DNA from 4 places in the Alkaliphilus sp. B6464 genome. Region 2 is predicted to be linked to each of the others. Evidence: riboswitches for the same ligand, from Rfam matches in the RefSeq annotation. Region 2 holds a riboswitch; each other region holds the start of a gene.
What was found. Region 2 has a riboswitch for cobalamin ahead of HYG84_RS16425 (ABC transporter substrate-binding protein). Riboswitches for the same ligand answer to the same signal wherever they lie in the genome.

Region 1 (8,229 bases), 1.3 Mb from region 2:
AGGATGTGAGCAGTTATTAATGATAAGCTTTGCTCTTTCTTTGGGACTTAAGCCTCTTAAGTCTGCAGTTCCTTGTTCCGTTATAATAATCATAACATCATGCTCAGTATGATCAGTATGGGAAACAAAAGGAACTATAGAAGAAATAGTACCATTTTTTGCTGTGGATGGTGTGGTAAATATTGATATGTAAGAGTTTCTGCTAAAGTCCCCAGAACCACCTATACCGTTCATCATTTGAGAGCCCATAATATTAGTGGAGTTTACATTTCCATAAATATCTGCTTCTATGGCGGTATTCATTGCAATAACCCCTAATCTTCTTATTATCTCTGGGTGGTTACTAATTTCTTGGGGGCGTAATATAATTTTATCTTTATAAAAATCAATTTTATCTTTAAATCTTTTTAACCCTTCTTCGGATGGTGTAATAGCTGTACCTGATATATGTAGTGCTTTTCCAGCATCAAGTAGATCTAGCATAGAATCTTGAATAACCTCTGTATAACATACAAGATTGTTAAATTTAGAATGTAATAATCCTCCTAAGACCGCATTAGCAACATTTCCGACACCAGATTGTAAAGGCAATAAGTTTTCTGATAGTCTACCTTTTTTTACTTCATTTTCTAAGAAATCTATTAGATGTCCTGAAATTTGGTTAGAAATGTCATCTATTGGTGCTAGGGGTTTAACATTGTCTTCAATATCAGTTATAACAATTGCAGCAATTTTTTCTATATTACAAGGAATGTAAGTTGTACCTATTCTTTGACTAGCATTAGTCAGACCTATAGGTTTTCTGTTTGGAGGTGCTTCAGGAATATATATATCAGACATACCTTCTAACTCAAGGGGTTGGCTTGTATTAATTTCAATTATTACCTTTTCTGCTAAATCTATAAAGGTAGGTGAACAACCTATAGATGTAGAAGGTATAATATACCCCTCTTTTGTTATGGCCACAGCTTCTACAATAGCTATATCTATCTTTCCTAAAAAACCATAGTTGGCATATTGAGATACATGACTTAGGTGCATATCTAAATATTCGCAGCCCCCATTATTTGTATAGTCTCTCATACTATTATTAGTTTGATAAGGTAACCGCTTGCTAATAATTTCTGATCTTGCTAAAGTACCATCTAACTCGTCGCCTACAGAGGCTCCAGTGTACAATTTGATTTTTATTTTTTCCTTTGTTTCTTCTGCTATTTGTGCTAATGCCAAAGGTACAGCTTTGGGATATCCAGAAGGTGTAAATCCGCTGGTAGCTACAGTCATACCATCTTTTATTAACATAGCAGCTTCTGTAGCTGAAACAACTTTGTTCATAAGGTTATAGTTTCTAATTCTACCTGTTATCATATAGTTTCCTCCTAAAATTTTATATACTAAAATGGCATATTATGCAGGATTATTGTAAAAATAACTATTCCTAGCAGTGCAAATGGATATATTGCTCCATAGCCTTTTGCAGGATCATCGCTACCCACAGCATCTATAGCTGCTCCTAATCCAGGGGTAGATGTTCCGCAAATAGCCCCAGATAACATAACCCAGTTAATTTTAAATATATATTTTCCAACAATTAGTCCAGTAAGCATTGCAGTGGTTTTTACAACTATTGATACTATAGCTAATATAGCGCCTGAACCTGTTAAAGCACTAAAAACCTCAGACCCATATCTCAAACCTACAATTGCCAGAAAGAAAGCTAGGGATAATTGTCTTATAATAGCTAACAATTTATTATTCATTCGGAAATTTAAAAATCCTATTTTACCTATATATCCAAGCAATAGGGAAGCTATTAATACACCTCCAGTAATCCCTAAGCTAAAGTTACCTAGAGGACCTAAAGATACTTTAATACTTCCTAAGGTAAATCCAGTAAGGCAGACTATTATAAAAGCGGTTAAATCAAATTCTACCTCTTGAATTACATTTTCATTAGAATATTTTTGTAATTCCTCTATTTCTTTTATAAATAATTTTTTTTCATTATTTATATCAATGTTAAAAAGTCTTGGAAATAAATTAACGGCAATAATAACAATCATTACACCAAAAGGGTAGGCTACGGCGTGGCCAATTCCAATTCCTGCTTCAGCAATTTTTATTAATTCCTGTTTTTGGTCATCTGTTAAACTAGCAGTATTTTCAGTTGTCAGATTTCCTGATGGATCTAATAATTTAAGTAGCTCTGTTTTTTTCTGTGAATTTAATGTTTCGTATTGATTTGCCCAATCGGATGCATGACTATTTGCAGTTTCTATGGCAGCAGCAAGTCCTGGAGAGCTAGTTAAAGCTCCTGTATATACACCAGATACTTCATAAGGATTTGAGCTAGAACTTAGTAAGGTAACACCATAGGTAGCAATAGCACCCGATAATGTCATTAAAAACCCTAATACAATAAATTTCCATCCATATTTTTTAAATACTACCCCCATATCTTTAGCAGCTAATAGTCCTACAGATGCTATAAATAAAATTAAAAATATATTAAAAAAATCCTGAGAAATAACATTTGTTTCTATTAAAGATTTTGCTGCCTTATATCCATAATTTTCTGTATTTAATTGTTTTGCATAATCAACTACTAACCATCCTACAATCAACCCTAAAAATAATGTTCCAGATACGCCAAATCTAAATTTACCAAATTTTATCTGTCCAAATAACATACCTAAAAACACTGCAATAAACATAAGTATAAACGGATTAAGTATCCACGAAATACTATCAAAGCTCACTAATATTCCTCCCTATTTATTTAGTAGTCAATGGCTTCAAAACTACCGTTAAAATTATTTGTGTTTTATGCTCTTAGGTGTCAAAAACATAAAAAACCTTTTTCCCTAAGGAAAAAGGTTATAGACAACACACAATATTAATTAAAGGATATTAATTTATTAATTTCCCTTAATGCATGGCCCATAACACCTCCTTATCCTCGTAAGTTATTGCGGTATTGTTCTTTATGGCAGGTCTCCTGGCTTAGAATCATAACACATCTAATACCTTCCCATTTTTTACAAAACAGTGGCATAGTTATAGATGTACTCCTCTTTACAGTGGCGGGACCGCGTCGGATTTTAACCGAACTTCCCTTTTAAGCTGTTAATTTAATTAAAACAGCACCATAAATCTATGTATTTACTTTTTCACAGTTATTGTATCAGACAATCTATATATAGGCAATATCTTTATTCGTGTGTTGAAATTAGTATCTAGCTATAAATAATAAAGGAAGGACAATTGTCCTTCCTTTATTATTTATATTTTATGTATTTTTAATTATTCTTCTGGCTCAAACATATCTTTGCTAACGCCACAAACTGGACATACCCAATCCTCTGGGATATCTTCAAAAGCTGTTCCTGGAGCTACTCCTCCATCAGGATCTCCTAACTCTGGATCATAAACATAGCCACATGGTATACATACATATTTCATAATTACATGTCTCCTCTCTCTTAAAATGATATTTAATTTAATTATGTATTTCAACATTACCATTATACCCAATAATATGCAACAGTAAACAAAAAAAGAATATAAATTAGCTAGTATAGTTGTTCCAAAGATGTAACTACTTTTAGTATTATTAATAAAATGTAATTAACTCAATCATTTAATTTGAGAGGAGAAAAAGTTATGGATAAAAGATTTCCGGTTTATATTAGTACAATGAAATTAACAATGCCAAGATTAGAAGTGTATTATCCAGTAGTAAGTGGATTAGATAATATAAATGTACAGAAAAAAATAAATAGTAACATATTAAACTTAGTCTATCAAATGATAAAGGATCAAGGATATTATGAAAATCCACAGACTACAATTACAGGTTATTATGAAATTAAGACAAATGAGAGAGGTATACTAAGTATTGCATTAACCAATTATGCCTTCTCTGGAGGAGCCCATGGATTAACAATTATGAAATCACTTACTTTTGATGTGGAGACAGGAAAACTATATTCCTTAAAGGATTTATTTAAAGATGGCAGTAATTATGTAGATGTGTTATCAGCAATTATTGAAGAACAGATAGGAGAAAGAGATATTCCGCTAATAACAAAATTCGATAAAATTAGACCAGATCAAGATTTTTATATAGCGGATAAAGCCTTAGTTATATATTTTCAACTTTATGATTTAGAGCCATATGCATATGGCTTTCCGCAATTTCCTATATCGGTTTATGAAATTCAAGATATAATAAAAGAAGATGGGCCTTTAGGACAAATGCTATACTAGCATATATTAAAAAAATGTATAAACTAAAAGATGCTAATAGGCATCTTTTTGTGCGACGGGCAGTCGCATGGGGTGCTAAGTCAGTTAGCACCCTTCATATCTTTAATGGACAGAGACGTCATTTCGATGAAACGACTGGCAGAAGTTAATAGATGTTGAATCCCAGATGGTGAAAGTCCATCCCCGAGGAGACTGACCTAGCTCGGGAAGCTTAATCTAGGGCATTATCGTGAGGTATTGTCTGAAGGAGATGCGGATAATCGAGAGACCCGTAGGCGAAACAATAGACCCTAATACAATAAGTGTGAAGCACGGCGGCGGGTTAAGTTGGCGACTTTGCGAAAAATGAGGAAGCCCACTAAAAGACATTTCTTTTAGACGTCAGACCAAGGAAATGTGACTTAAAACGTGATGGTGCAGGGTATGTTGTGAAGGGAAATGCGATAACCCCGTGAGGTCTCCATCTTTCCAAACAGGTAGGGTTCTAGTCTATAAGGGTAATCCGAAGTGACAAAGAACAGATGGAGAAGTCAGACGTTCTCATAGTACGGAAGTAGTTTGATGACCATAACATCAAATGAACGGAAGGGGAGCGACCTATGGCTCCAAGTCATGAATTGGATGTAATGCTAACAATCATGTTACCGTGGTAAAACCGTTTAAAAGTACATCAAGGAAAGGCGTGGAATAATAAATGAATCAAGAGTGGAAATTCAAGTTACATAGTGTATATGGACAACTGTTGTTTGATCGTAAATTAACCCAAAGCTTTGAGCAAGTAAAGGCGAATAAAGGCGCTGGTGGAATAGATGGTCAAACAATAGAAAGTTATGAGGCTAAATTAGAAGAAAACATCATGGAACTGCTAAATAATCTTAAGACAAAAACTTACCAAGCTCAACCAGTTAGAAGAGTATACATTCCAAAGAAAAATGAAAAGAAACGTTCATTGGGTATTCCAACTATAGAGGACCGAATTGTTCAGCAAAGTGTAGTAAATGTACTTCAACCAATATTTGAAGATAAACTTTTTCATAACTGGTCCGTAGGATATAGACCTAATCGCGGAGTCGAAAGGGCACTGCAAATAATCCTATGGAATATTGAACAAGGATATAACTATATATATGACTGCGACATAAAAGGATTCTTTGATAATATTTCTCATAAGAAGCTCATAACAGTTCTAAAGAAATATGTATCCGATCGGACAATATTAGGAACAATTGATCAATGGCTTAAAGCAGGATTCTTGGAAGAAGGAAAACTCATACATTCTGACTACGGGACACCGCAAGGCGGGGTAATTTCACCACTTCTTGCCAATGTATATCTAAATGAATTAGACTGGGAATGGGATTTACATGGTATAAGATTTGTTCGCTATGCTGATGACTGTGCGCCACGAAGGCGTGTCCAAGTAGCGTAGCTACTTGAAGACAGCTATGCTGTGCAGATGATGGCGGTAGGCCCGCCGAAATCGCCATACAGGTGGAGGTTTCAAACTACCTTAAGGTGCTGTGGTCAAAAGCCATGGTATTGAGCGTTAAGGAAAAGGCAGTATCTAAACTGTCAAGTGCGTATTAAGGAGATGAACGAGCAAGTGAACCACTTACGAAAATGTCGAAAGCGTAGAGATTCCATCAAAACCAGGGGGTTGTCGTTAATCTGGGATAAGTCTAGGGGAAACCTGTTTACTGCCTAGATGGTGGGCGGCATAAAGGTGGCATGAACTTAATACAGGCGTCTGTACGGAACGTGGGAACCCACGGACTGATGTCAAGGGAGTATATCAAGCGGAAGAACCGCAAGATAAGAGTACCAATGCAGTCATGGGGGCAGATTGGGTTGTAGTAGTGAGGAAGTTTCTGTAATGGGAATGGAGTGAAGAACCCGAGTTATTCAGTTTCAAGAATAAGTCAACTTTGAAAGGAGGAGGAGCTTATGCAAGAAACAAAGCCATATAATATTTCAAAATGGAAAGTGAAAGAAGCCTACGAAAAGGTGAAAGCAAACAAGGGAACATACGGAGTCGATGAACAATCAATTGAAGATTTTGAGAAGAATCTAAATAATAATCTATACAAAATCTGGAATAGGATGTCATCAGGGAGTTACTTCCCCAAACCTGTAAGGGCAGTAGCAATACCTAAGAAAAATGGAGGGACTCGTATCTTAGGAATACCAACAGTAGAAGATAGGGTTGCACAAATGGTGGCTAAAATGTACTTTGAACCCTGTGTAGAACCAATATTCTATGAGGATTCCTATGGATATAGACCGAATAAATCAGCGATACAAGCATTGGAGATCACAAGAGAAAGATGTTGGAGAAAAGATTGGGTGTTAGAATTTGATATTAAAGGTCTTTTCGATAATATACGGCATGATTACCTAATAGAAATGGTAAGTCGGCATACAGAAGAAGCATGGATAATTATGTATATTAAACGCTGGCTGGTTGTACCATTTCAAATGGAGGATGGAACAGTCATCGAAAGAACTTCTGGTACACCACAAGGTGGGGTAATCAGTCCAGTACTCTCAAACTTGTTTCTACACTATGTATTTGATGACTTTATGACAAAACAGTTTCCAACAATACCTTGGGCAAGATACGCAGATGATGGAATAGCACATTGCGTATCTTTAAAGCAGGCGAAGTATCTTCAACGAAGATTAGAAGAGCGATTTCTGATGTTTGGACTTGGATTGAACTTAGAAAAGACAAGAACCGTGTATTGTAAAGATGAAGACCGAAAGGGGAATCATGAATATACATCTTTTGACTTTTTAGGGTATACATTCAGACCAAGACATGCAAAGAATAAGTATGGAAAATTCTTTACAAACTTTCTTCCAGCTATTGGCGAGAAAGCAAAGAAATCTATACGGAAAGAAGTCCGAAGTTGGAAATTGCAACTGAAACCTGACAAAGATTTATGGGATATAGCAAATATGTTCAATAGTAAGATACAGGGTTGGATTAATTATTACACGCATTTCTACAAATCAGAGATATACGATGTATTAAGGTATATCAATGGATGTCTTGTTAACTGGGTTCGTAGAAAATATAAGAAGCGAGGGTCAAGGCGACGTGCTGAGTATTGGCTTGGTATAATAGCAAGGCGTGATAAGAATCTGTTTGCACACTGGAGGTTTGGAATATTACCATCGGCTGGATAATGGGAGCCGTATGAGCTGAGAGGTTCACGTACGGTTCTGAGAGGGACTTAAGGGGAGGTTCCTTAGGTCTACTCACTTTTTACTGTTTGCTAAATCAAAAGAAGCTATTGAAAGGGCAGAAGCTCTAACTAAAGAAAAGTTAGATGAATTAGAATTAGAAGTCTCAAAAGAGAAAACAAAAATAGTTAACTTTCAAGAAGAAGATTTCGACTTCTTAGGATTTACTTTTCATCATTGGAGGCCAGGAAAAAAGGGTAATAATCAAATTTTCCATGTTACTCCTAAGAAAGATTCTATTAAGGACTTTCGATTGAAAATTAAAGAAAAGACACAAAAGAGACTAACCCTAAGTAAAGAACAGTGGATAAACCGAGTTAATCCAATTATTCGGGGAAAAGTTAACTACTATACAACTGTAATAAAAGCTATTAAAACTAATGAGCAATACGGCCAAAAGAGCCGATGCGTAACTAGATGGATGAGAACAATACTATTATCTGTAGATGGTTATATAAGAAGGAGATTACGCGTAGCGTTTATTCATAAACATCCCTCTCAAAAGAAAGGAATGAAGATGAATTCCAAATGGAATAATGCTTTCTTTGTGGGAATTAAACTTATACCTAGCTATTGGCTATATCTAAATAAAGCATATGGATATACACTACAAGATTATCTAGAAGAATTAAAAAGCAAATCAAAGCAAAAAGTACAGCGTGCCATAGAAAGAACACATGAAAAGGGTGAAGAGTATTACACTCCCCACCGACT
Region 2 (8,229 bases):
ATATAGATATAAAGCAAGGAGATATTTATGGGCTTGTTGGTAAAAATGGAGCCGGAAAAACAACTCTACTTAGAATGATAAGTGGACTTACAATGCCATCTGGTGGAGATATAGAGTTATTTAGTGAAACATCAAATGATGGACTAAGCAAATCAAGAATGAGAACAGGATGTATAATTGAAACCCCAAGCTTTTTTCCATACTTATCTGCAACTAAAAACCTTGAATATTATAGGATACAAAAAGGTATTGTAGACAAAAAATGTGTAGAGGATACTCTTAAAATGGTTGGCCTTGAGGATACAGGGAAGAAAAAATTTAAAGACTTTTCCCTTGGTATGAAGCAACGTTTAGGTTTAGCCTTCGCTATAATTGGAAGTCCAGATTTACTTATACTAGATGAGCCTATAAATGGGTTGGATCCTACTGGAATTGTAGAATTTAGAGAGCTTCTACTAAAACTTAATAAGGAAAAAAACATTACAATAATTATATCAAGCCATATATTAGGTGAACTTTCTCAGCTTGCAACTAACTATGGGTTTATTCACAATGGTTATCTTTTAGAACAAATATCGTCTAAGGAATTAGCAGGAAAATGTAAGCGTCATTTAGCGATTAAAGTAGACAATGCAGAAAAAGCTACGGTTATAATAGAAAAACAACTAGAAACTAAAAAATATGAGGTATTAAATAATAATGAAATTAGATTATATGATTATGTAGATACTCCTGAAAAAGTAACTCGGGCTCTTGTCCTTAATGAAGTTATGGTATCCTCCATAAATCAAACTGGTATCAATTTAGAAAATTACTTTATTGATTTGATTGGAGGTAATTATAATGCTTAATTATATTAAAGCTGAGCTGTATAGAAATTTTAACAGACTATATTATTGGAGCTTTGTAATTATAATATCCGGTTTAGGATTATCACTTAATATATTGATGAAGGCCACAAGTGTTAATGCTAATATGGATCTTTCAGAATTAATGTATATGGGTATTCAATCAATTAATTTACCACTATTTCTAGTTTTAATGATGATTGACATTGTTACAAGTGAAGAAAATAAAAATTTGACTTTGAAGAATGCTGTATCATTTGGTATACCTAGAAACAGAATTGTTTTATCAAAGATAATTGCTACAGTTGTTCTATCTACTATAGCGGCATTTATTATACTAACTGTATTTTTAGGAAGTGGAGCAATGCTGTTTGGGCTTGGTAGGGACTTTTCAATAGATATAGTTAAAGATTTTTCATTAAGATTACTGGTAGCACTCCCACTATGGATTGGAGGAATATCTGTAGGCACTTTTCTAGGAATTATATTTAAAAACAATACAATGTCTAGCTTTGTTTACTTCGGAGTATTCTCTATGACTGGTAATATTATTAGTCTACTTTCATTAATTGTGTCTCCAAAACTTATGAATATTAATAAGTTTCTTATTACAACAAACTTATCCAATATAAAAGCTGATACTGTAGCGAGCAATACTTTAGGTTTTGCGGCTTTAGTAGGTATCGGATTTACAGTAGTGTTTACAATTTTAGGTATGTTATACTTTAACAAAAAAGAGATTAAGTAAAATGGAGGGTGATATTTATGCAACTATTAACTATTATTTTTCTTATAATTATATGTGGCATATTTGTCACTCTTTGTATTTTATCACATAACGAAGTTAAGAATATAACTAATCAACTAAGTAGAATCAATAAGACTAATACTAATTCAAAAATATTACTTACTTTTTCTAATAAAGAGATGGAAAATTTGGCTTCAGAAATAAATAAAACCTTAGAAGAAAAACAAAAATCAGAAATTGAACATAAGAGGATGGATTTAGAACTTAGACAGGCTATTGCAAATATATCACATGATCTGAGGACACCACTTACATCAATAATGGGTTATATACAGCTTATGGAGGATGATGGCTTACCTTGTCATGAAAAGAAAGAATATGCAGATATAGTTAAAAGAAGAGCTGAGTCATTACAAAGTTTAATATCTAGCTTTTATGATTTATCAAGACTGGAAGGTAAGGAATATAAGTTTGAGCTTAAATCAGTAAATATAAATAATATAATGTGTGATTTAATAGCATCATTCTATAAGGATTTTTTAACTAAAGAGATAGAGCCTATTATCGATATAGATGAAAAAGTATCATTAATTATTGCTGATGAAAATGCAGTAAAAAGAGTTTTCTCAAACCTAATACAGAATGCTTTAAAGTATGGAAATGAGTGTATATATATATCGTTAAAAGAGTATGACGGTTATATTATAACAACATTTACAAATGTTGCACATAATTTAAGTGAGAGAGATATAGCCCATCTATTTGAACGTTTTTTTACAGCTGACCTCACAAGGAGTGACAAAAGCACAGGACTTGGATTATCTATAACAAAAGAATTAGTCGAACAAATGGGACATGAAATTTCAGCAGAACTAGCTGATTGCAAGCTTAGTATAATAATAAAATGGAAAACAACACATTCTTCCTAGGGAACATCATAACACCTATAGAATGTATTCTATTGTAATCTTGGTACATTATCAAAGAAACTTTATTGAATAAAATTCCATTGTGTGCTAACATAGTAGATGAAAACTAAATAGGAAACATTAGGTTCTGTAAGATTAATAGGGAAATTGGTGAAAAACCAATACAGCCCCCGCTACTGTAAGTGAGTACGAAATCAACTTATCCACTGGATTATATCTGGGAAGGCGTTGAGAGTAGGATGATCCACAAGTCAGGAGACCTGCCTAATAGTTTATATTAAGTAACCTTCGGTGGGAAGGGGAGACTTTTATTTTTTTGTATTTAATCTTTTTATGTGCATGATAAATCCCTAACTTATACGGTTAGGGATTTTTTATTACCCTCCACCAGGGAAAAAACTACAAACAGGAGGATGAAAAATGAAGAAAAGAGTAGCAGCACTAGCATTACTGTTAGCATTATCAATATCTACAATAGCAGGATGTTCAAACCAAGCAAATAATGCAGAACCTAACAATGATAAGGAAGTAGTAAATGAACTAGAAAAAAATATGTTAGAGGAGTATGGAGTACAGATAGGTGAAGACAGTGTTACCTTTACTGATAGTAGAAATCAGCAAGTCACACTAAATAAGCATCCAGAAAGAGTAGTAGTTCTTTTTAATTCATATTTAGAAATCTGGGCTAAAAGTGGAGGTACTATAGTTGGTAGAATAGAAGAATCAGAGGATAAGATAGTAGAAGGAACAGAAAATGCCGAGATAGTAGGAACTTTAGGAGCAATAAGCCTTGAGAAGGTATTATCATTAAAGCCAGATTTAGTAATTTTAAACGGCAACTCAAAAATTCAGATGGAGATAGTTCCTATATTAGAGGATAATGGAATTGGAGTTGTTGCCTTAGACTTTTTTGTAAAGGATGATTACTTTAAACTTGTAAGGTTATTTACTGCATTAAATGAAAGAGAAGATCTTTACCAAGCAAATGCTTTGCAAGTTAAAGAGAATATAGAGAAGATAATAGAAAAATCACCAAAGGATAAGAGTTATAAAGTATTAATAATGATGGCCAGTGCAAAAAGTATAACAGCTAGAGGGTCAGATGCTTATTTAGGTGAAATGTTAAAAGATCTTCATACAGCTAATATTGCAGATACATCCAATAATACTTTAGATGATAAAAACTTTAGCTTAGAAAAAATAATAGAAGAAGACCCAGATTTTATATTTGTTCAAACAACAGGAAGTGATATGGAAGCGGTATTGGATAGAATTAAAAAGGATGTAGAGTCAAATCCAGCATGGGCTTCCTTAAAGGCAGTAAAAGAAGGTAGATATATTCTCTTACCAAAGGATCTTTATATGTATAAAGCAAATCATAGATATGCAGAGGCTTATGAAGGGTTAGCAAAACATCTTTATACAGATTTATTTGAATAAGAGAAACTATTAATTATATGGGAGAAATTTTATGTCAGTAGGTATGGAAGAAGAAAAACCTCGTAAAATTATAGTACTAATAATCTTCATATTATTATTTATTGCAAGTTTTTTCATAAGCGTTGGTAATGGAGCTGTAAAAATAGCTCCGGTAGAAATAATTAAAGCTATCTTTTATCAAAAAGATACAGTTAACTATCAAATAATATGGAATGTAAGACTTCCACGTACAATAGTAGGTGCATTAGTAGGCATCTGCTTATCTTTAGCTGGGGCTGTTCTTCAAGGTATAATGAGAAATCCTCTAGCAAGTCCTAATATTATAGGGGTGTCGTCGGGTGGAGGACTGATGGCACTTATAATATTAATAATCTTTCCGCAATATTATTACTTAGTTCCTATAGGTGCTTTTTTAGGAGCACTTTTAGCTACTCTTTTTATATACAGTTTGGCTTGGAGAGAGGGAGTATTGCCGACAAGACTGGTTTTAGCTGGAGTTGCAGTATCTTCATTACTAAGTGCAGGAATAAACGGACTTATGACGTTTTTTCCAGACAGAGTACATGGAGTATTAGGATTTATGGTGGGAGGTTTATCTGCAATAACTTGGAGGGATGTAAATCTTATTTTGCCATATGCTATAGTCGGTATGTTTTTCCTACTATTATTACCTGATAAGCTAAACATATTAATGCTAGGTGATGAAGTTGCCACAGGTTTAGGTGTAAGCGTGGAAAAAACAAGGTTTTTATTTATAATAATATCCTCATTATTAGCAGGTAGTGCTGTAAGTGTGGTAGGTCTATTAGGCTTTGTAGGACTTATAGTGCCCCACATGACGAGATTATTCATAGGTTCCGATTATAAGTATTTATTTCCCGGGACAATATTTTTCGGTGCATCTATAGTGATGATCTGCGATACATTGTCTAGAATCCTCTTTGCCCCTATTGAAATACCAGTAGGAATAATAATGTCTGCCCTAGGAGCACCATTTTTTCTTTATCTACTAAGAAAAAAGGAGGGTTTAAAATAATGGGAATAGAAGCATTGAATCTTAAAGTTAAATACGGTGATAAAGAAGTGTTGAAAAATATTAATTTTCATGTAGCCGATGGAGAAGTAGTCACTATTATTGGACCAAATGGTTCAGGAAAATCCACATTAATAAAAGCATTATCTAGATGTTTAAAAATAACTGAAGGAACAATTCACCTAGATGATGAGAATATTTATAATATGCCAACTAAAAAAATAGCAAGAAATATGGCTATACTTCCACAAGTTAAAAGCATATCTGCTGACATTACAGTGGAAAATCTGGTTTCTTATGGTAGATACCCTCATCTAAATTTTGGACAAAGATTAAAGGCGGAGGATAAAAATATAATAAATTGGGCCATGGAAAAAACTGGGTTATCTAATTTAAAGGGGAGACATGTGGCTACATTATCAGGAGGAGAACGCCAAAGAGCATGGATTTCTATGGCATTGGCTCAAAAACCTAAGATATTACTTCTTGATGAACCAACAACATATTTAGATATTTCATATCAACTTGAAGTACTTGAATTAATAAAAGAATTAAATAAGTCTCTACAATTAACAGTAGTTATGGTTCTACACGATTTAAATCAAGCTGCTAGATATTCTGATAATATTTTTGTCCTAAACGAAGGGCAAATATGCCAATGGGGTAGTCCTAGCAATATAATAAAGTCAAATTTATTAAAAGATGTTTTTAGAATAGAATCTCACGTATACGAGGATGAAATAAATAACTGCCCATATTTTATTCCATATAAGGTTCTTTAGCATAGTGAAATAGAAATATGAACAACCAAATATAATAAAATATAAGAGGGGGAATAAATTTGTACATAAAGAATCCTATGGAAATCGAAGACAAAAGCATGGATATAATTGAGGAAGTAATGGGAGATACACACTTTACTGAAGAAGAAGGCATAGTTGCCAAAAGAATGATTCATGCTACTGGAGATTTCGAATATAGAAAAATTATAGTATTTAAAAATGATTTCATAAAAGAAGCTAAGGATAGTATAAAAACTGGAGGTACAATATTCACAGACACTAAAATGGCATCTATGGGAATAAACAAAGCTGCCCTATCAAAGACAGATTGTAAATTAAAATGTTTTATAGATGATGAAAGGGTACTACCTTTATCAAGGGAATTAGGTACTACAAGATCGGCCTGTGCAGTAGATTTAGCTGTGGCAGAAGGTATAGATATGTTTGTATTTGGCAATGCTCCCACCGCCTTATTTAGACTTCTAGAATTAGTTAAGGAAGGTAAAGTAAATCCTAGATTTATAGTAGGAGTGCCTGTAGGTTTTGTAGGAGCTCAAGAGTCAAAGGAATATTTGAGAGAGTTTCAAATATCTTCTATAACGACAGTAGGTACTAAGGGAGGTAGCAATGTAGCGGCATCTATAATGAATGCTCTATTATACATGGTGGTTGGTAGATGACATTGGAGATGTATGTTATAAAAGAGGGGAAAAGGTTGAGATGTGGCTATACCACTGGGTCTTGTGCTGCTGGAGCTGCTAAAGCAGCAGCTATGATGCTAGAGACAGGGCAAAAAATAAGCTATGTAGAGATTGATACTCCAGCAGGAGTTAGATTAAAACTTGAGATAAATAATCAAAAAATTGAAAAAGAAGTAGCATCGTGCTCTATTGTAAAAGATGGGGGAGATGATCCAGATGTTACAGATGGAATGGAAATATTTGCTAAAGTTAGAAAAAGGGAAGATAATAAAATTATTATAGATGGTGGAAAAGGCGTAGGCAGAATTAGAAGAAAAGGTTTATTTGGAAAAGTAGGACAAGCAGCCATCAACCCTGTACCTATGAAAATGATAGAAAAAGAGGTTAGTGAGGTTTCGAGCAGAGGGTACGATATAAGTATATACGCGCCAAGGGGAGAGGAAATCGGTAAAAAAACTTTCAATGAGAACATTGGAATTGAAGGTGGTATATCAATAATTGGAACAAAGGGAATAGTCTATCCTATGTCAGAGGACGCACTAATTAAAACTATATATATGGAAGTAGATATGATAAAGGAGACCTATGGAACAGATAATATTGTATTAGTTCCAGGTAATTACGGTGAGAAGATATCAGATTCACTAGGATTATCAGAGGGTAGAGTTAAGATATCCAACTATATAGGAGATAGCATTTTATATATTTACAATAAAGGGTTTAAATCTATAACTTTAGTAGGACATGTTGGAAAATTCTCAAAGCTATCGATAGGTGTATTTAACACCCATAGTAAGGTCTGTGATGGCAGGATGGAGGCCCTTATATATTACTTAGCTCTTAATGGAGCTCCTAGAGAACTATTAGATAAAGTAAACAATGCAATTACGGCAGAAGAAGGACTAAATATTTGTATTGAAGCAGGCTATGGCGAAATTGTAAAAAGTATGGAACATGGGGCAGAGGAAAAAATAAGAAAATATTTAAAGGATGAAAACTATCCGGTAAAGGTAATTATTTATTCCATGGAAAGAGGTGTTGATATGGGATAACTATAGCAGGAGTTGGGCCTGGAAATCCAAAGTACTTGACTGTAGAAGCAAAGGAAGCAATTGAAAAAGCAAAATATGTTTTGGCTTTTGGTAGGGTTTCAAGTTCTTTAAAAAGTATAAGGTATGATTTTATACAAGTAAATAGAGTAGATGACATAATTAAGTATATAAATATTCATAATGATTTGCTACTGCTAGCTTCGGGAGATCCTAATTTTTATGGTATTGTAGATTTTCTTAAAAAAAAGGGAGTACTAATAAAAAAGGTGATTCCAGGCATTTCCTCCTTCCAATATATGATGGCAAAGCTAGAAAAAAGCTGGCAAGGAGCAAACTTTCTATCCTTACATGGTAGGGATGAAGGACTGGAAAAGGTCAAAAAAAGCTACTTAACGATAATACTAACAGATAAGGAAAATAGTCCTCTAGTTATATCAAGGAACTTAAAAATGTTAGGTGTAAAAGGTACAATGTATATTGGTTTTAATTTATCCTATGATGATGAGAAAATTATAAAAATAAATATAGGAGAAGAAGTAGAAGATATTTCTGCTCTATCGGTGGTGGTAATTGAAAATGAAATGGATTAAAGATGAAGAGTTTATCAGAGGAAACATCCCTATGACTAAGTTTAATATAAGAGTTTTCACAATAGGCTACTTAGCTATTGAAGAAGGAGATAGACTTTTAGATATA
Region 3 (8,229 bases), 1.4 Mb from region 2:
CTTTAGAAGAAGCACTAGATATACTTTTAAAAGAAAACAAGCAGACGGAACCTATTCATGTACCACTGTTAGATAGTCTAGGAAGCGTTTTAGCAGAAGATATACTATCAGATATGAATATGCCACCATTTGATAAATCTCCTCTTGATGGATATGCTGTACGAGCAGAGGATATACAAGGAGCTTCACAGGAAATACCTGTAACACTTCAAGTAATTGATTTTGTTCCAGCAGGTTATGTTTCTTCTCAGAAACTAGAAAAAGGAGAGGCCATGAGAATCATGACAGGGGCTAAAATTCCTGAAGGAGCTGATGTTGTAATTCGTTTTGAAGATACTGACTTCACTGAGAAACAGGTGAGAATATACACTCCTTTGTGTTCAAACTCAAATATTAGCAAATTGGGAGAGGATATGAAAATTGGGGATGTAGTTATGAAAAAGGGAATGCTTATTGATGCACCAGAAATAGGTATCCTTGCAACCTTAGGAAAAAGTTTTGTTCAAGTCTATCGTAAACCTCGAGTAGCAATCCTCTCTACTGGAGATGAGCTAGTAGATATACAGGATGTACTGACCGATGGGAAAATACGAAACAGTAATTCTTACACTATCGCTGCTCAAATCAAAAAAATAGGTGCTAAGCCATTGATGCTAGGAATCTGTGATGATGGAATAGAATCTATTAAAGAAAAATTAAAAGCGGCTTTAAGTTGGGCTGATATAATTATTACAACTGGTGGGGTTTCTGTGGGAGACTGTGACTTAGTAAAGGAAGCCTTTCAACAAGTAGGAGCAGAAATGTTGTTTTGGAGAGTAAGAATGAAACCAGGTACACCAATAGCTGTTGCCAAATATGAAAACAAGTTATTATTTGGACTCTCAGGTAACCCAGCCGCTGCCTATATTACTTTTGAGCAATTTGTAAGGCCTATTGTATTAAAGAAAATGGGCAGAGAAAAGTATAAGCTCATGAAGGTTGAGTCTGTTTTAGAAAGCAGTTTTTCAAAAATAAGTAATCAAAATCGTTTTGTGCGTGCCAATACGTATTATCGAGATGGAAAATACTATACACAATTTCCTAGTAAACATAGTTCAGGAGTGCTTTCGAGTTTATCTGGAACTAATTCTTTATTCTATATTCCAGCAGAAACAGGTCCGTACAAAGAAGGTCAAAAAATTACCGTTCAATTATTAGATTATCCAGAGGTGTTAAAATGATACCAGTATTTTCAATAGTAGGAAAAAATTCTAATACAGGTAAAACTACAGTGTTATGTAGTATTATTGGAGAATTAAAATCTCGGGGCTATCGTGTAGCTACAATTAAGCATGATGTTCATGGATTTGATATCGATCATCCGGGAAAGGACACTTGGAAACATGGACAAGCTGGTTCTGATATTGTTATGATTTCATCACCAAAAAAATTTGCTATGATTGAGAAGGTACAAGTAGAATACACACTAGATGAGGTACTTGAGAAAATTAGTAATGTTGATATTATAATTACTGAAGGATATAAGAGAGAAAACAAGCCAAAATTAGAGGTTTACAGAAAAGAAGCTGCAGACGAGCTTTTATGTGAAGATGATGAGCTATTTGGAATTGTTACAGATGTTCAATTTGATAAAGATATTCCTCAGTTTAGTTTTGAACAGGTGAAAGAAGTGGTGGATTTAATTGAAGGAAAATTTTTAAAAAAATAGTTTTAAGTTTGATGTTAGCATATAATTATAAACAAATAATAAACAAAACCTGTAACCTAATGATTACAGGTTTTATTATTTAATATTTTATTTAGCACATTTTTTTACTTACAGCATAATATAAATTAGAGTACATTATTTTTAAAGGGTCTAGCAAGATTTAGTAGAAGTAGCACCAATTGCTACCTGTCTGTTTTGTAAGATTTTAAGAGTAAGAGTTATAACCATCTTCTCTTCAATTTTTGTAAATAGCTTTTCTCCTACAGGTAGGTGCATATGATGTGGACGTTCACGGTGTAAAAATTCATCAAACTCAACGATTTTAGCACTTATTAATTCGCAGAATGGTAGTTCGTTGAAAAATTCAGTACTAATTTGATTAAATTCTGATAAATCTCCGGATAACAATCTATCTTTTTCAGCAAAGGTATTTGGTAGCTCGTTTGTTCTAAAAAATTCAAATTCACTGGATGTATTGTTAGCAATAGGTGCTGGATTTGTGCCATTAAATTTAACTACTGTTGTACATTCAAAAGGAACATCTACTGTACAATGACGGATATCTCCGCATATTCCATTATGACTTGAGCAATCTCTTGTTGCAAAGTCAATGTTTTTACGAACAAATCCTTTAATAAATAAAATGTCAGTATCTTGTATAAGCATACATTGAGTTACTTTTACCTTTTTCTTAATATTTTTAATTTCCATTGCTGGTTCAGGCAGATTAATTAATGAAGTAACATTAAAGCGAACTGCTAACTCAGCTAAAACAACTGGTATCTTAGCTACAGCACCTGTTGTAATTGGAGATAGTGATACTGGGCTATTGTCACAATCACCTAATGTTTCAGCTTTTACATCAACACAATATGATTTACATTCTGATTTTTCTTGTATATTAATATTATCAGATTTGACAGAATAAGCTGACATATCTATTTTATTAACAGAAACTTCTCTATTATCCATACTGATTTCCTCCTATTGATTTTTATGATATATGAAGACATCCTATATTCTTTCCTAGTACATCTTATTCCGTTATTGTATTTTTGTGAATATTTTTTAAAATTTTAATGATATTTAGTTGAAAAGATCATTAAAATTAATAAATATTTAAATGCTATACAGATGATATCGGGGGTATAATATACAAGGGAATAAGTTTTATACATAGGCTTAGCTTTAGATTTGATAAACATTAATATAATCTAAATAAAAAGGGAGTGGATATGGATGAAAGTTAGTAAAATAGGAATTTTTAAGAATAGAGTTCCTTTACTTTTAATTAGTATGTTATTAGCTATAACTATAACGGGTTGTAATATAAGTAAAGGGCCTACTCCTTCTGAAAAACCAGAAGATAAAATTGACAATAATATAGATAAGGATAAAGAAGCTATGGAATCAAGAAATACTATAGATGAAAGTATAAAGAATAAGATGAAAATAGTAGAGGAAGAGTCAATATTAGAAGCTGCTAAAGAGTGGTTCCATGAATTTGATAAAATAGAAGGCGCTTATGTTTTTCAGCACCCTGATGCTACCTATATTAGAATAAACTCTAAAGAGAGACCTACTGGAGGCTATTCTATTCATATAAAAGATTATTCAGGAGAAGAATATCATAGAGTTATTAAATTTGAAATAGTAGAGCCGAAGGAAGGGGAGATAGTTAGTCAAGCTATTACATATCCTTCAGTTATATTAGAAATTCCTTCAGATTCAGTCGGTCAATATGAAATAAGAACAAAAAATGAGGAAGTATTTAAATCTAAAGAAAAACTTATATTAGCAAAACTTGAATTGCCTAAAGAAAATGAAGGTATAAGCAATCCAGTAAGAATTAAAGGTAAGATTATTGCCTTTGAAGGTGCATTTTCTGTAAGAGTTTTAGATGATAAGGATAAAGTGATTTATGAAGAGCATTTACAGGCAGATGCAGGTGGACCTAATTGGGGGAAATTTGATACTGAAATAACTTATCCTAAGCCTAATAGTGAGTCTGGTAGTATAGAGATTGGAGAGTATACCGCAAAGGAAGGGGAATATGTAGCAAGGGACAGGGTTTCTATTAAATTTAGTGAATAGATGAAAGATATTGCTTCAAAATTTAAAGTGTGATTTAACCATTATATAGTAAAAAATAATTTTAGGCTGTTAGCAATATTAATTGCTGGCAGCCTAACTCGTATTGTCTAAGAAAACATAAAGTTTTTAATCTTTTACCTATACATATATTCTACAATACCTTCTGCTATTGCTTTTGCCATGATTTGTTGGTAATCATTAGTTTGTATAAGCTTATTATCTATAGGATTGGTTATAAAACCAGTTTCTATTATAACTCCTGGAGATTTAGATGTTCTCAATATATAATAATTACCAGTTGCTATTTCAGCCTTTACATTTGTTATATTTAAAAAGTCTTTAAAAACCATTTTGTTTACGCTATTACAAATACTTTGGGCTAGTTGTTTACTTTCCTCTGATTCGGAGTAATAGAATATTCTAACACCTCTTACACTGGACTTTTTATATGAATCCATATGGACACTTACGAAGGCTGTAGAATTATTACTATCTATAATTGTTCTCCTAGCATGTAGGTCTCTATTATATCTTGAAGACTTTAAATTGCTTTTAGACTCCAATGATACATCAGAATTTCTTGTCATAACAACATTTATACCCTTATCCTTTAGTATCTTTCTTAGTTTCAAAGAAACCTGTAAGTTTACAGTTTTTTCTAACAGACCCGCGCTACTAGATCCTCCATCTATGCCGCCATGTCCTGGATCTACCACTATAATTTTTCTGTTGGTATTAAATACAGCAATAGGATTGTTTGAAATAAAAAGAGGAATAAGAATTAATAGTAATATAAATACAATAATTGCTGTTACAATTTTTTTATTAACTTTAATAACTAGAAAAATTGTTTTGTTAAACATAATAAATCACCTTCTTAATAAAATCATATAATCCATTATACTCTTAGAAAGATTCATATAGAATTTAAAAGTAAAAATAAACTAAGTCATTATTAAGGGAAAACCCATAGTGCATCTAAAGGTTAAGTTATATAACTAATGAAAAGATTGACAATTTAAATAGCCCTGTTGTACGATGTAAAGGAAGGTTAAAATGTGCAAAAATTAAGAACATATATAGAAGGGGCATAAGTCTAAAATGAATGATATAATACTATATATTCTTATGGTTTTTATGGGATTAGGAGCATTGGATAGGGTATTTGGATATAAATTAGGGCTTGGGCAAAAGTTTGAAGAAGGGTTTATGGCAATGGGGAATTTAGCCTTATCAATTATAGGAATTTACTCCATAGCACCTCTATTATCTACAAGCTTAGAAAAAATAGTAGGACCTGTATTTTCTTTTTTAGGGGCAGATCCTGCAATATTTCCTGCATCTATTTTAGCTTCTGATATGGGAGGATATCTTTCTGCGATAAAAATGGCTGAAAATCAGGAAATTGGTCTTTTCGCAGGTTTAATATTATCTTCTAGTTTAGGCACAGCTGTTATTTTTACTATACCAATAGGGGCCGGACTTATTCAAAAACAAGATTATCCTTATTTTACAAAGGGAATATTAGCAGGACTTTTAACTGTTCCTATTAGTGGATTTGCAGGGGGCATATCTATGGGCTTACCAATAGGAATATTAGTTAAAAATCTTCTGCCTATTATTTTTATTGCACTTATTTTAGGTATAGGCTTAAGTAAATGGCCTCAAAAAATGATTACAGGATTTTATTGGTTTAGCAAGTCAATTGTAACCTTAGGGACATTAGGTCTTGTAATTTCAATTATACAAAATGTAACAGGAAAAATAATAATAACGGCTATGGAGCCTTTTGAGGAAGGACTTAAAATTGTTGGAAGTATTTCTATTATTTTAGCTGGTGCTTATCCTATGGTACTTGTTATGACCAATGTATTTAAAAAGCCTTTAGCAAAAATGGGTAATGCTTTGGGTATATGTGATAAGGCTACCACAGCTTTAATTATGAGCTTGGCAAACAATATACCGGGGTTTGCTAATATGCACGATATGCACGAAAGAGGAAAGGTAATGGTTTCGGCCTTTGCCGTAGGTGGAGCCTTTGTATTAGGTGGACAACTGGGATTTGTTGCAGGAATAGATAAGTCTATGCTTACACCTTTTATTGTAAGCAAAGTTGTTGGTGGTGTAGGGTCTATAACTATAGCATATCTGATTACAAAGCCAAATCAAAAAAATATATCTAATTATGAGGAAGAAAAAATATTGGAGTTAGCTATCGAATAAATGTGATCTTTTCTGCAATTGTTACAGGATATGGTAGGGGCATATCAGAAGTTGGTGCTATAATAATTGTAGGTGGTAATATAAATGGAAAGTTGTGTGAGTTGCACAAATTAAGAAACCTATTACTAGGTTGACAATGATATTGTAACTAAACTATAATAAGTTTATAATATAAAATTAAATAATTTCAAGGTGCTTTGTTTATAAAGTTAAAAGGGAAAGAGGTTGAAATCCTCTACAGCCCCCGCTACTGTGAGCAGGTATGAAATCTTCGTATCCACTGGGAAACTGGGAAGGGAAGATAGTAAATAGATCTGTAAGTCAGGAGACCTGCCTTGAAAAGGAAAGAATCACAGCTTCGGAGGGAAGTATGGAAGGTTCATCATATAATCATATCTAACTTTATCTTATCTGATGAATTCAACACATAGACACTCTATGTGTTTTTTTGTTTTCCAAGACAAAAGAAAAATAAAATCCTAAAGGAGGTGTCAAATTGGCTAAAAATATTATGCTTCAGGGAACATCCTCTTCAGTTGGTAAAACAATACTAACTGCTGCACTATGTAGAATTTTTAAGCAAGATGGTTTTTCAGTAGCACCTTTTAAATCTCAAAATATGACATCTAATTCATTTATAACTAAAGATGGTAAAGAGATTGCAGGTTCCCAAGCTATACAGGCAGAAGCGGCTGGAATTGAGGTTACAGTAGAAATGAACCCTATCTTATTAAAGCCCACCAGTGACAGAAAAAGCCAAGTAATAATAAATGGAGTTTTAACTAGTAATATGCCAGCTTCACTTTACCAAGAGAAAAAGATAGAACTAAAAAAGGTAATAAAGAATGCATATGATGTTTTAAGTAGTAAATTTGATATTTTAGTAATTGAAGGTGCAGGAAGTCCAGCAGAAATTAATTTAAGTAAAAATGATATTGTAAATATGGGGTTAGCAAACTTAGTAGATGCTCCTGTTATTCTTATCGGGGATATTGATAGGGGAGGTATTTTTGCTTCTATATATGGAACTATTATGCTCCTTAATGAAGAAGAACGAAATAGAATAAAAGGATTTATTATAAACAAATTTAGAGGAGATTTGGAGATTTTAAAACCAGGCATAAAAATGCTAGAGGATTTGGTGAACAAGCCCTGCTTAGGTGTAATTCCATACTTTGAAATTAATATTGAAGACGAAGATAGCTTGGTTGATCCTGAGGAAGCCGGTAGAAGAAAAGATATTAAAGAGAAATCCAGTGCAGAAGATTATAAAAAAATAAAGGAATTAGAATATGATAAGCTGGCTACTACTGTTAGAGAGAATATTGATATAGAAAATATTAGAAGTATTATGGGGATTAATAATGGACAATAGCATTTTGTTACTAATTGTAGTCGCATTAGACTTTGTATTAGGTGATCCACCAAATTGGCCTCATCCAATTAGGTGGATAGGATTGAGCATAAGTAGATATGAAAAAATCATCAGAAAAAGCGGATTAAATTTAAAGCTGGGAGGATTTATATTAGCTTTACTATCTTTAGCTACCGTTTTGACTGTGTCTACATTAATACTTAAAGTAACTCAGCTTATACATCCATTATTTGAAACCATAATTATGATATATTTACTCTACACTTCTATAGCTGCTAAATGTTTAGATGTGGAGGCAAAAAAGGTACACAAGGCAGTGTATGAAAAAGATATAGAAAAAAGTCGAAAAATGCTATCCTATTTAGTTGGAAGAGATACTTCCCAATTAGACTTTGAAGAAGTAATAAGAGGTGTTGTTGAAACAGTGGCAGAAAACACCATCGATGGAGTACTAGCTCCGCTATTTTACATGGGCATTGGATTTTACTTCGGAGTTCCAGTACAGTTTGCTCTGGGCTATAAAGTAATAAATACTTTAGACTCTATGGTTGGATATTTACAGGAGCCTTATATAGAAATAGGCTATGCATCTGCAAAACTAGATGACATAGCAAATTATATTCCTGCTCGTATAGGTAGTCTTTTTATGGTCTTAGCGGGAGGATTACTAGGCTACAATGTTAAGCAAGGCTTTAAAATTCTAATAAGAGATAGAAGAAACCATAAAAGTCCAAATTGTGGCTATCCAGAGTCGGCTGTAGCAGGACTACTTAAAATACAGCTTGGAGGAACTAATACATACTTTGGTCAAAGAGTATATAAACCAACT
Region 4 (8,229 bases), 1.0 Mb from region 2:
TTCCTCCTCATCCTAATTACAATAAAAGTATATAGAATGGGTTTAAGTATGTCAATTAGGTTACCAAATTCCATAATGTGCTATCCTATTATAAAATAAGGAAATATATCTATCTTCCCTTTCCCCCAAATTACTTTGTTAATATATCTTCTAAATGCTCCATATATATGTTTTGTATACCTTCTACTTCTCCTAGGCCTTTTAATACTACATTTGTTTCTATCCCCTCTGATACAAGCCTACTTCTCCAAGAATCTTCTTCCTCCGATGCCATATCATTTATGGCATGATCCCCTGCTACTAGCATAAATGGCATTAAATCAACTTTTTTAATATTATTTTCCTTTAAATGAGGAACTATATCATCTATAGTTTTATTGCCTTCTACTGTACCAATGTATATATTTTTATACCATCTCTCATTAAATGTTTCTTCTAGTTTAATATAAGCATTGTCCGCAGAATGTTCTGTACCATGTCCCATAAATACTATTGCCTTATCTTTATTGTTTCCATCTAAGTCTAGTGCTTCTACAACCTTAATATAGTCTGAATCTGCATAAAGTAAGGGCCTACCTATTTTTATGTTAAAATCACTATTTTCACTATTAAACTTTTCAACTTGCTTTAATAATTTTTCATACTCATAGCCAGGAATTATATGAAGGGGCTGAATAAATATATTATATATTTTCTCTTCCTTAATCCTATATAAGGCTTCCATTGGATTATCTACAAAATAGTTATCCCTTTTCTTTAATTTATTTATTACCATCTGAGAAGTAAATGCCCTAACTACTAAAAAATCTTCATATTTTTCCTTTATTCTGTTTTCAATGCTTTCTATACATAATTTTCTAGTTAGCTCATAGGTAGTACCAAAGCTGACAACAATAATAGCCTTTTTCATAGTATCTCCTTTCCTTCTGTGTACATTAGAATTTAACTTTTATCTTATACCTACCAGTTCTAATACTCTTCTTAATTTACATATGTTTTTGAATACCATAATCAAATAATTGCTCTTCCGTTTTAAACAATGGTGTGCCTAAAATTTTATGGATCTTTACTAGCCAAGGTTTTTCGAGGAGGGCTCTTTCTAGTAAATCCTCCTTCAAAAATACTTCTTCCACTAGTCCTTCTCCTAATATTTCTCCTCTTCCTAAAACATAAATATAATCGCACACATCATATATTAGGTCCATATCATGGCTTGATACTACAATATATTTTTCAGTAGCTACTTCTTTAATTATATTTTTTATTTCCTTAGTCATATAGGGATCTAATCCACTAGTTGGTTCATCCAACAATATTACTTGAGAATCCATTACTAATACACCTGCCATAGCAACTCTTTTTTTCTGGCCATAGCTTAAAAAATGAACTGGTTTATCTTTAAACTCATAGGCATTTACTTTTTTAAGAGCAGCCTCAACCCTCACCTTAATCTTATCCTCAGAAATATTTAAATTTCTAAGGGGAAAGGCTACGTCATCATATACATTGGAGTAAAACAATTGCTTTTCTGGGTCTTGGAATACAATATTAATCTTCTTTCTATATTCCCTTAGGTATTTCTTGTTGTAGTTTATTTTGGACCCATTATACTTTACACAACCCTTATTAGGCTTTAAAATACCTATCATATTTAGAAACAGCGTAGACTTCCCAGAGCCATTAGCTCCAATAACTCCTATAGTTTTTCCCTTGTTTAAATCTATGTTTATATTATCTAATGCCTTAGTGCCATCTTCATATTTAAATTCTAGAGACTCTACCTTAATCATCTAATCACCTATTTTAAATTCTCCATCGTATAGTTTACTATCCAAGGCGATAACCATGCTCTCATACTTAGTTAAAACCCTTACAAATAAATGCTTAATAAGTAATGAAACAGATCTATAGCTATTTTTAAAACCTGTATATCCGAACTTCATCTCTTGAATAGTATAAATTTCATTTGCTTCTTTTAGAAAAATAAAAATAAATCTATATATCAATACTAGTAGCTCTATTAACAAGTTTGGAATTTTAATTTTTTTAAGTACCTTAATAATATTGTTTAAAGGTGTGGTTAATCCTAAAAAAAATGTTGAAGATATGGCCGCCAATACCCTCATAATAATATGCAGCACATCTATTAAAGATTGATATGTAATCCCTATATACTTATTCCAAATCTTAATGCTCCAAATAAATATATCTACATTAGATATACCTATTAATATAGTAATAATACTTACAGCTAAAAACCCAAAAGGTATAATTAATATTTTAAAATATTTATTAAATGGGATATTTGCTACAAAGGTAGTTAAAAATGCCATAATAAAAAATATAGATATGTTTATATACAAATTATTTATTAACACTGCAATATTCAAGGCCCCTATAGCAAAGATAAACTTCGCCATAGGGTTAAAATTTGTTAACTTGTTTGTATGTGCATACTTATCTATTAAGAGCAAGTTTTTTCTTCTCCTTCATGGAGCCTAAAATATAGCCTATTGCTCCTGCTCCAATTGCTACCTGAACAGAGAATAACAAGCTTTCAACTTCTCCACTCGGCGGCTCCCATATACTTTCAAACCAAGGCTCATAGTCTGGGGCAATAACTTGAATTAACTCTTCACCCTCACCGTCTGCCCCTTCAAAATCAGCACTGCTATTAATAATTAGTGGCGCTACTATAACAACAATAGCCAATAAAAAAAGCAATAAATTCTTTTTACTTAACTGTTTCAAGGCTAACGACTCCTTCCTTGTTGTATTCTGCTAATAAATTATAAATAATGCTTGTAAGTAATCCTTCCACTATAGCCAATGGAATTTGTGTAACTGCAAATACTGTTAAAAATTTCCCTAGAGAACCAACAAAGCCTGAAATAGGGTCAGGAAATGCCAATGCTAGTTGGAAGGCTGTAACAACATAAGTAATTAAGTTACCAATACAAGCAGCTAAAAATACAGTAAAGGTCATATTTACATTTCTTTTCTTAAGTATCCTATAAATAAAGTAGGATACAAAAGGCCCTGCAACTGCCATGGAAAATCCATTAGCTCCTAATGTAGTTAATCCACCATGGGCAAGTAGTAATGCCTGGAACAGTAAAACAATTATTCCTATAACAGTCATAGTGGTGGGTCCAAATAATATTGCTCCCAATCCTACTCCAGTAGGATGAGACGAACTCCCTGTTACCGATGGTATTTTTAGTGCAGATAAAACAAACACAAAACCTCCTGCCAAACCTAATAGTACCTTTTTATTGGTGTCCTCCTTTAGAATGGTACTTACTTTTTTTATTCCAATAATAAAAAATGGAATAGTAATAGCTGACCATAAAATCGCCCACTTAGCAGGCAAAAAGCCTTCCATAATGTGCATTGCATGTACCACTTCTGGCGTTATTACTAGAAGCAATGCGATGGATAAAAGTACTGTTTTTTTGTTTTTCATAAAATCACCTCTCACTTTTATTTAAAGGCATTTGGTATTATGCCTTCAGTGCTTATTAGTTTCTAACCTAATAAAATCAGTAAGAGGGAAACATAGAAAATATGTTGGAGAAACAAAAAGGGTCCCCAACCTTCTATGTTAGGGACCCTTTGCCAAGTCTATAAAAATGTACACTTTAAGATATACACTTAAATTAACAGTTGACAAAATATAAGTCTCCCTTCCCTCCGAAGGTTACTACATATAAACTATTAGGCAGGTCTCCTGACTTGTGGATCATCCTACTTTTAACACCTTCCCAGATAAAATCCAGTGGCAAAAGTTAATTTCGTCTCCACTTACAGTAGCGGGGGCTGTATCGGATTTTCACCGATTTCCCTATTAATCAAAAAGAACCTAAAGTTTTCAATATTCATTTTTCACCTAATATGGTATCATATAACAAAAGTTTCTACAATGTTTATCTTTTAGTCTTTTCCCAATCGGCTAGAAACTTCTCTATACCTATATCTGTTAAAGGATGCTTAACCATTTGCTTTAATATATTATATGGTATAGTCGCTATATGTGACCCAGCCTTAGCCGCATCTACTACATGAAGATTATGACGAGTACTTGCAGCAATTATTTCTGTACTAATATTATGCACCTCAAAAATGTGAGCAATCTCTTCAACCAATTGAACTCCATCATAACCGATATCATCCAATCGACCAAGAAACGGACTTACAAAACTAGCACCTGCTCTAGCTGCTAATAAAGCTTGAGTAGCTGAAAAAACTAAAGTCACATTTGTTTTTATTCCTCTACTACTAAAGTTACTTACAGCTTTTAGCCCTTCCTCTGTCATAGGTACTTTAATAACTACGTTTGAATGAATTTTTATAAGATCTTCAGCTTCACTTACCATTTCCTCTGCAGTTTCACCTACAACTTCTGCACTAATAGGACCATCCACTAATTGTGTAATTTCCTCTATAACCTGTTTTAAATCTCTTCCTTCTTTTGCAATAAGGGACGGATTTGTAGTAACACCTGATAGAATCCCCCATTTGCTTATTTCCCTAATCTCGTCTATATTTGCACTGTCAATAAATAATTTCAAAACTATCACCGCCTAAATTTTTAATATTTCTCTAGCTTCATCAGGAGTAGCAATCTCTCTACCTAATTCCTTTGCTATTCTAACTACTCTTTCCACCAATTGAGCATTTGATTCTGCTAACTGTCCTCTTCCATAATAAACATTATCTTCAAAGCCTACCCTAACATGACCGCCTAGCAAAATCCCCATTGTAGCTAGAGGTAGCTCATGTCTACCTATACCTGCCACAGTCCAAGTAGAACCTTCCGGAATAGACTTTACCATATACATAAGGTCTTCTGCTGTAGCTGGACAAGCTCCAGGAACCCCAAGTACAAAATCAAAATGGAGTGGTGTACCTACTAGCCCTTTTTTAACAAGACCTTTAGCGTTTTCAATCATTCCTCTTTCAAAAACTTCAATCTCAGGCTTTACACCTAGTTCCTTCATTCTAATAGCAAACTTTTCCATATACTCCTGTGAGTTCATGAAAACATCTGGACCAAAGTTACATGTGCCAGCACTAAGTGTAGCCATTTCAGGTTTCAATTCTACAGGCTGTAGTCTTTCGTCTGGTCCATGCCAAACTGCACCACCTGTAGAAGGCTGAAAAATAATATTACATTTTGATTCTATCTTTTCTTTTATTTCCTTATATACGTCATATGATTGAGTTGGATTACCTTCTTTATCTCGTGCATGAATATGTACTATAGAAGCTCCTGCTAAGTAACACTGATAAGCCGCCTCTGCTATTTCATCTGGTGTTAATGGCAGGTTAGGTTGATTTTTTCTAGTTACTTCTGCCCCCGTTAAAGCAGCTGTAATAATTAATTTATCCATTTAAATCCCCCTTTAAATTCATACTAAGGATATGTTTTCTCTAAACCCAAATGCAATAAATGAAACCTTCCTACAGTCTGCTTTGTATTATTTTCTTTGTTTAACCTTAGGTACTACGCAGGTACCTACTGCTCTACAAACAACTATGGCCTCTTCTAGCACATCGCAGGCAGAGTCACTAATGTCTGGTCTAGGAACAATAACTTTTCTAGCCTCAAATGTCATCTTTCTAGATGAATTACCAACATTAGTAATTTCGCCAACTGCTTCTATATAATCTCCTGCATATACAGGTGCTGTAAACTCTACACTTTCGTAGCCTACAAAAAGTCCTTCGTCACCATCATTTCTAATAAGAAGCTCTGTTGCTACATCACCAAAAAGCTGAAGCATTTTCGCACCATCTACTAAATTCCCACCATAGTGTGCATCTGCTGCGCTCATCCTCATTCTAATCATAGACTTCATTATTTTACCTCCCCTATTTATTATTATAATTAACTTTAAGTTTCTCTGCATACAATTAAATAAATATTATTAATTTCTAACATATTATATTCTATATTCTTTATTTAACAACAAAATCCTCTTTTAAAAGATAATTGATTGAATTAACTAAAAATTTAAATGTTTTTCATTTTTAGTTAATATTTAGTTAATATTTCAAAAAAAGTTCCGAGTTAGTTAAAAATATATCACTTGCATCTTAGTAAAAATAAAATTATAATATAAGTAATTATTCTAAATGTTTTGAATATTATTGATTTAACCTATTATCAGGAGGTGATTTTTGAAAGATTCGACAAAATTCAATTATACTAAAAAAATAGTTAAGGGAGGGTAAATTATGATCGATTTAAACGAAAAGAAAGCAAGGGATCAGTGGGGTTCAAGATTCGGGTTCATTATGGCAGCTGCTGGATCGGCAATAGGCTTAGGCAACCTTTGGAAATTTCCATACATGGCTGGAAAAAATGGCGGTGGCGCATTTGTTTTTGTATATTTCATTATTTTGTTATTAGTAGGATTTACGCTGATGTTAGCTGAGATAGTTCTAGGTAGGAATACTCAATTAAGCGCTGTAGGTGCATATAAAAAACTTAGTGAAAAGTGGTCGTGGTTAGGTGCTATGGGTGTCCTTGCTGGATTTTTAATTCTTTCTTTCTATAGTGTTGTTGGTGGTTGGGTAATAAATTATATAGTCAGATCAGTTACTGGAGTATTGAACACCGCTGATATAGATATGCTAGGAAGCCTATTTGGCGGACTAATTACTAGTCCTGTTGAGCCACTTATTTACCACGCAATTTTTATGGTTATTACATTAGCAATTGTTATGGGTGGTATCAGTGGAGGAATTGAAAAAGCTTCTAAAATATTAATGCCTGCACTATTTATTATGATGTTTATTGTTATGCTTCGTTCTCTTACCCTTGAAGGAGCTATGGAAGGAGTTAAATTCCTATTAGCGCCAGACTTTTCAGCTATTAATGCTTCAGTTATATTAGCGGCTTTAGGTCAAGTTTTCTTCTCCCTAAGCCTTGGTATGGGATGTATGATAACCTATGGTAGTTATTTAAGTAAAGATGAAGACCTAGTACAAAGTGCTATGATTATACCATTGTTAGATACAGCTATAGCTTTACTTGCAGGGTTAACCATCTTACCAGCAGTATTCGCATTTGGATTTAATCCGGGTGAAGGTCCAGGGCTTCTATTCGTTACACTTCCTGCTGTATTTTCAAAAATGCCGCTTGGTAGCTTATTTGCATTCATATTCTTTACATTAGTGTTGTTCGCGGCTTTAACATCAGCTATTTCCTTATTAGAAGTAACTGTTTCTTATATGGTAGATGAATTTAAATGGGAACGTAAGAAAGCAACATTTACTATGGCAGCTATTATTTTCTTAGTAGGGGCTACTGCGTCCCTAGGACTTGGAGTATGGTCTAATATTAAAATAATTGGTGGAAGAGATATATTCGACTCCTTAGACTTTACAGCAAGTAATATTCTACTTCCTTTAGGTGGAATGCTAATGTGCATCTTTATAGGTTGGGTATGGGGTCTTGAAAATGCCATTAAAGAAGCTTCTAACGAAGGAAAACTTACATTTAAATTAGCTCCTTTCTGGGGTTTCTTAGTAAAATGGGTTGCACCTGTTGCTATAGGCATTGTTTTTCTAAATTCTACAGGATTGCTAGATATCATTAAAGGACTATTCTAATAGTGATACAATTTCCTTATAAATGTTGCGCTTCTTCATTGCGAAAGATTGGGAATATAAAGAGATAAGATAAAAAATGTAATACCTCCATAATATAATGCATCCTTTATTAAAGGGTGCTTTTTTTTGATATATATATATTTATAAATATTTTTTTAAAAATTAAATATTGTCAAAAAATTAACGCTTGCAATTTTCGACATGCATATATATAATTATGGAATATGAAGAGAGAACCTTTTTAAATTTTAAAATTGTATTTGTATACTAAATTGTTTGTATATTCTTTCATATATATTTTTTATTTATACATTACTAAATTATTTTAATAGCAGTTGCATAAATATTTGAATTAGATGATTATCCTTTAATTACTTAATGATAATATCTATATAAAATCTATTACAAGGAGGTGAATATTAAGTAATACTTGATACATCGGCATTATAATAAGTTCTAATCTATTATATTTTTTAAGTTTTATTTTTTTATTTTTAATTTTTATTATTTTCAAAATTTTTTATTAGGGGGTTATGTTATGACAGATTTAAAAGAAAAACAAGAAAGAGATCAGTGGGGTTCCAAGCTTGGATTTATCTTTGCTGCTGC

Region 1: another riboswitch for cobalamin. It lies ahead of HYG84_RS09100 (hypothetical protein); the one in region 2 lies ahead of HYG84_RS16425 (ABC transporter substrate-binding protein).
Region 3: another riboswitch for cobalamin. It lies ahead of HYG84_RS08805 (cobyric acid synthase); the one in region 2 lies ahead of HYG84_RS16425 (ABC transporter substrate-binding protein).
Region 4: another riboswitch for cobalamin. It lies ahead of HYG84_RS04035 (energy-coupling factor ABC transporter permease); the one in region 2 lies ahead of HYG84_RS16425 (ABC transporter substrate-binding protein).

Annotation. Positions count from the first base shown of each region.
Region 1 covers NZ_CP058557.1:1,878,470-1,886,698, forward strand. Annotated here, with positions in the region: gene HYG84_RS09095 (acetyl-CoA hydrolase/transferase family protein) at 1-1,368, opposite strand, end outside; gene HYG84_RS09100 (hypothetical protein) at 1,395-2,759, opposite strand; cobalamin riboswitch at 2,972-3,166, opposite strand; gene rd (rubredoxin) at 3,304-3,465, opposite strand; gene HYG84_RS09110 (DUF3298 and DUF4163 domain-containing protein) at 3,664-4,269, shown strand; gene HYG84_RS09115 (reverse transcriptase domain-containing protein) at 4,964-5,698, shown strand; gene ltrA (group II intron reverse transcriptase/maturase) at 6,214-7,458, shown strand; gene HYG84_RS09125 (group II intron maturase-specific domain-containing protein) at 7,769-8,229, shown strand, end outside.
Region 2 covers NZ_CP058557.1:3,211,143-3,219,371, reverse strand. Annotated here, with positions in the region: gene HYG84_RS16440 (ATP-binding cassette domain-containing protein) at 1-851, shown strand, start outside; gene HYG84_RS16435 (ABC transporter permease subunit) at 844-1,596, shown strand; gene HYG84_RS16430 (sensor histidine kinase) at 1,614-2,525, shown strand; cobalamin riboswitch at 2,631-2,807, shown strand; gene HYG84_RS16425 (ABC transporter substrate-binding protein) at 2,946-3,965, shown strand; gene HYG84_RS16420 (FecCD family ABC transporter permease) at 3,997-5,001, shown strand; gene HYG84_RS16415 (ABC transporter ATP-binding protein) at 5,001-5,780, shown strand; gene HYG84_RS16410 (precorrin-8X methylmutase) at 5,840-6,460, shown strand; gene cbiD (cobalt-precorrin-5B (C(1))-methyltransferase CbiD) at 6,457-7,533, shown strand; gene cbiE (precorrin-6y C5,15-methyltransferase (decarboxylating) subunit CbiE) at 7,569-8,123, shown strand; gene cbiT (precorrin-6Y C5,15-methyltransferase (decarboxylating) subunit CbiT) at 8,110-8,229, shown strand, end outside.
Region 3 covers NZ_CP058557.1:1,804,412-1,812,640, forward strand. Annotated here, with positions in the region: gene HYG84_RS08770 (molybdopterin molybdotransferase MoeA) at 1-1,220, shown strand, start outside; gene mobB (molybdopterin-guanine dinucleotide biosynthesis protein B) at 1,217-1,708, shown strand; gene HYG84_RS08780 (CsxC family protein) at 1,859-2,680, opposite strand; gene HYG84_RS08785 (Gmad2 immunoglobulin-like domain-containing protein) at 2,948-3,802, shown strand; gene HYG84_RS08790 (N-acetylmuramoyl-L-alanine amidase family protein) at 3,937-4,665, opposite strand; gene eutH (ethanolamine utilization protein EutH) at 4,904-6,025, shown strand; gene HYG84_RS20520 (hypothetical protein) at 6,028-6,159, shown strand; cobalamin riboswitch at 6,199-6,377, shown strand; gene HYG84_RS08805 (cobyric acid synthase) at 6,522-7,400, shown strand; gene cbiB (adenosylcobinamide-phosphate synthase CbiB) at 7,390-8,229, shown strand, end outside.
Region 4 covers NZ_CP058557.1:811,094-819,322, forward strand. Annotated here, with positions in the region: gene HYG84_RS04015 (sirohydrochlorin cobaltochelatase) at 131-910, opposite strand; gene HYG84_RS04020 (energy-coupling factor ABC transporter ATP-binding protein) at 987-1,790, opposite strand; gene cbiQ (cobalt ECF transporter T component CbiQ) at 1,791-2,420, opposite strand; gene HYG84_RS04030 (energy-coupling factor ABC transporter substrate-binding protein) at 2,458-2,751, opposite strand; gene HYG84_RS04035 (energy-coupling factor ABC transporter permease) at 2,735-3,466, opposite strand; cobalamin riboswitch at 3,704-3,881, opposite strand; gene fsa (fructose-6-phosphate aldolase) at 3,927-4,571, opposite strand; gene HYG84_RS04045 (3-keto-5-aminohexanoate cleavage protein) at 4,584-5,393, opposite strand; gene HYG84_RS04050 (hotdog domain-containing protein) at 5,481-5,861, opposite strand; gene HYG84_RS04055 (sodium-dependent transporter) at 6,241-7,620, shown strand; gene HYG84_RS04060 (sodium-dependent transporter) at 8,159-8,229, shown strand, end outside.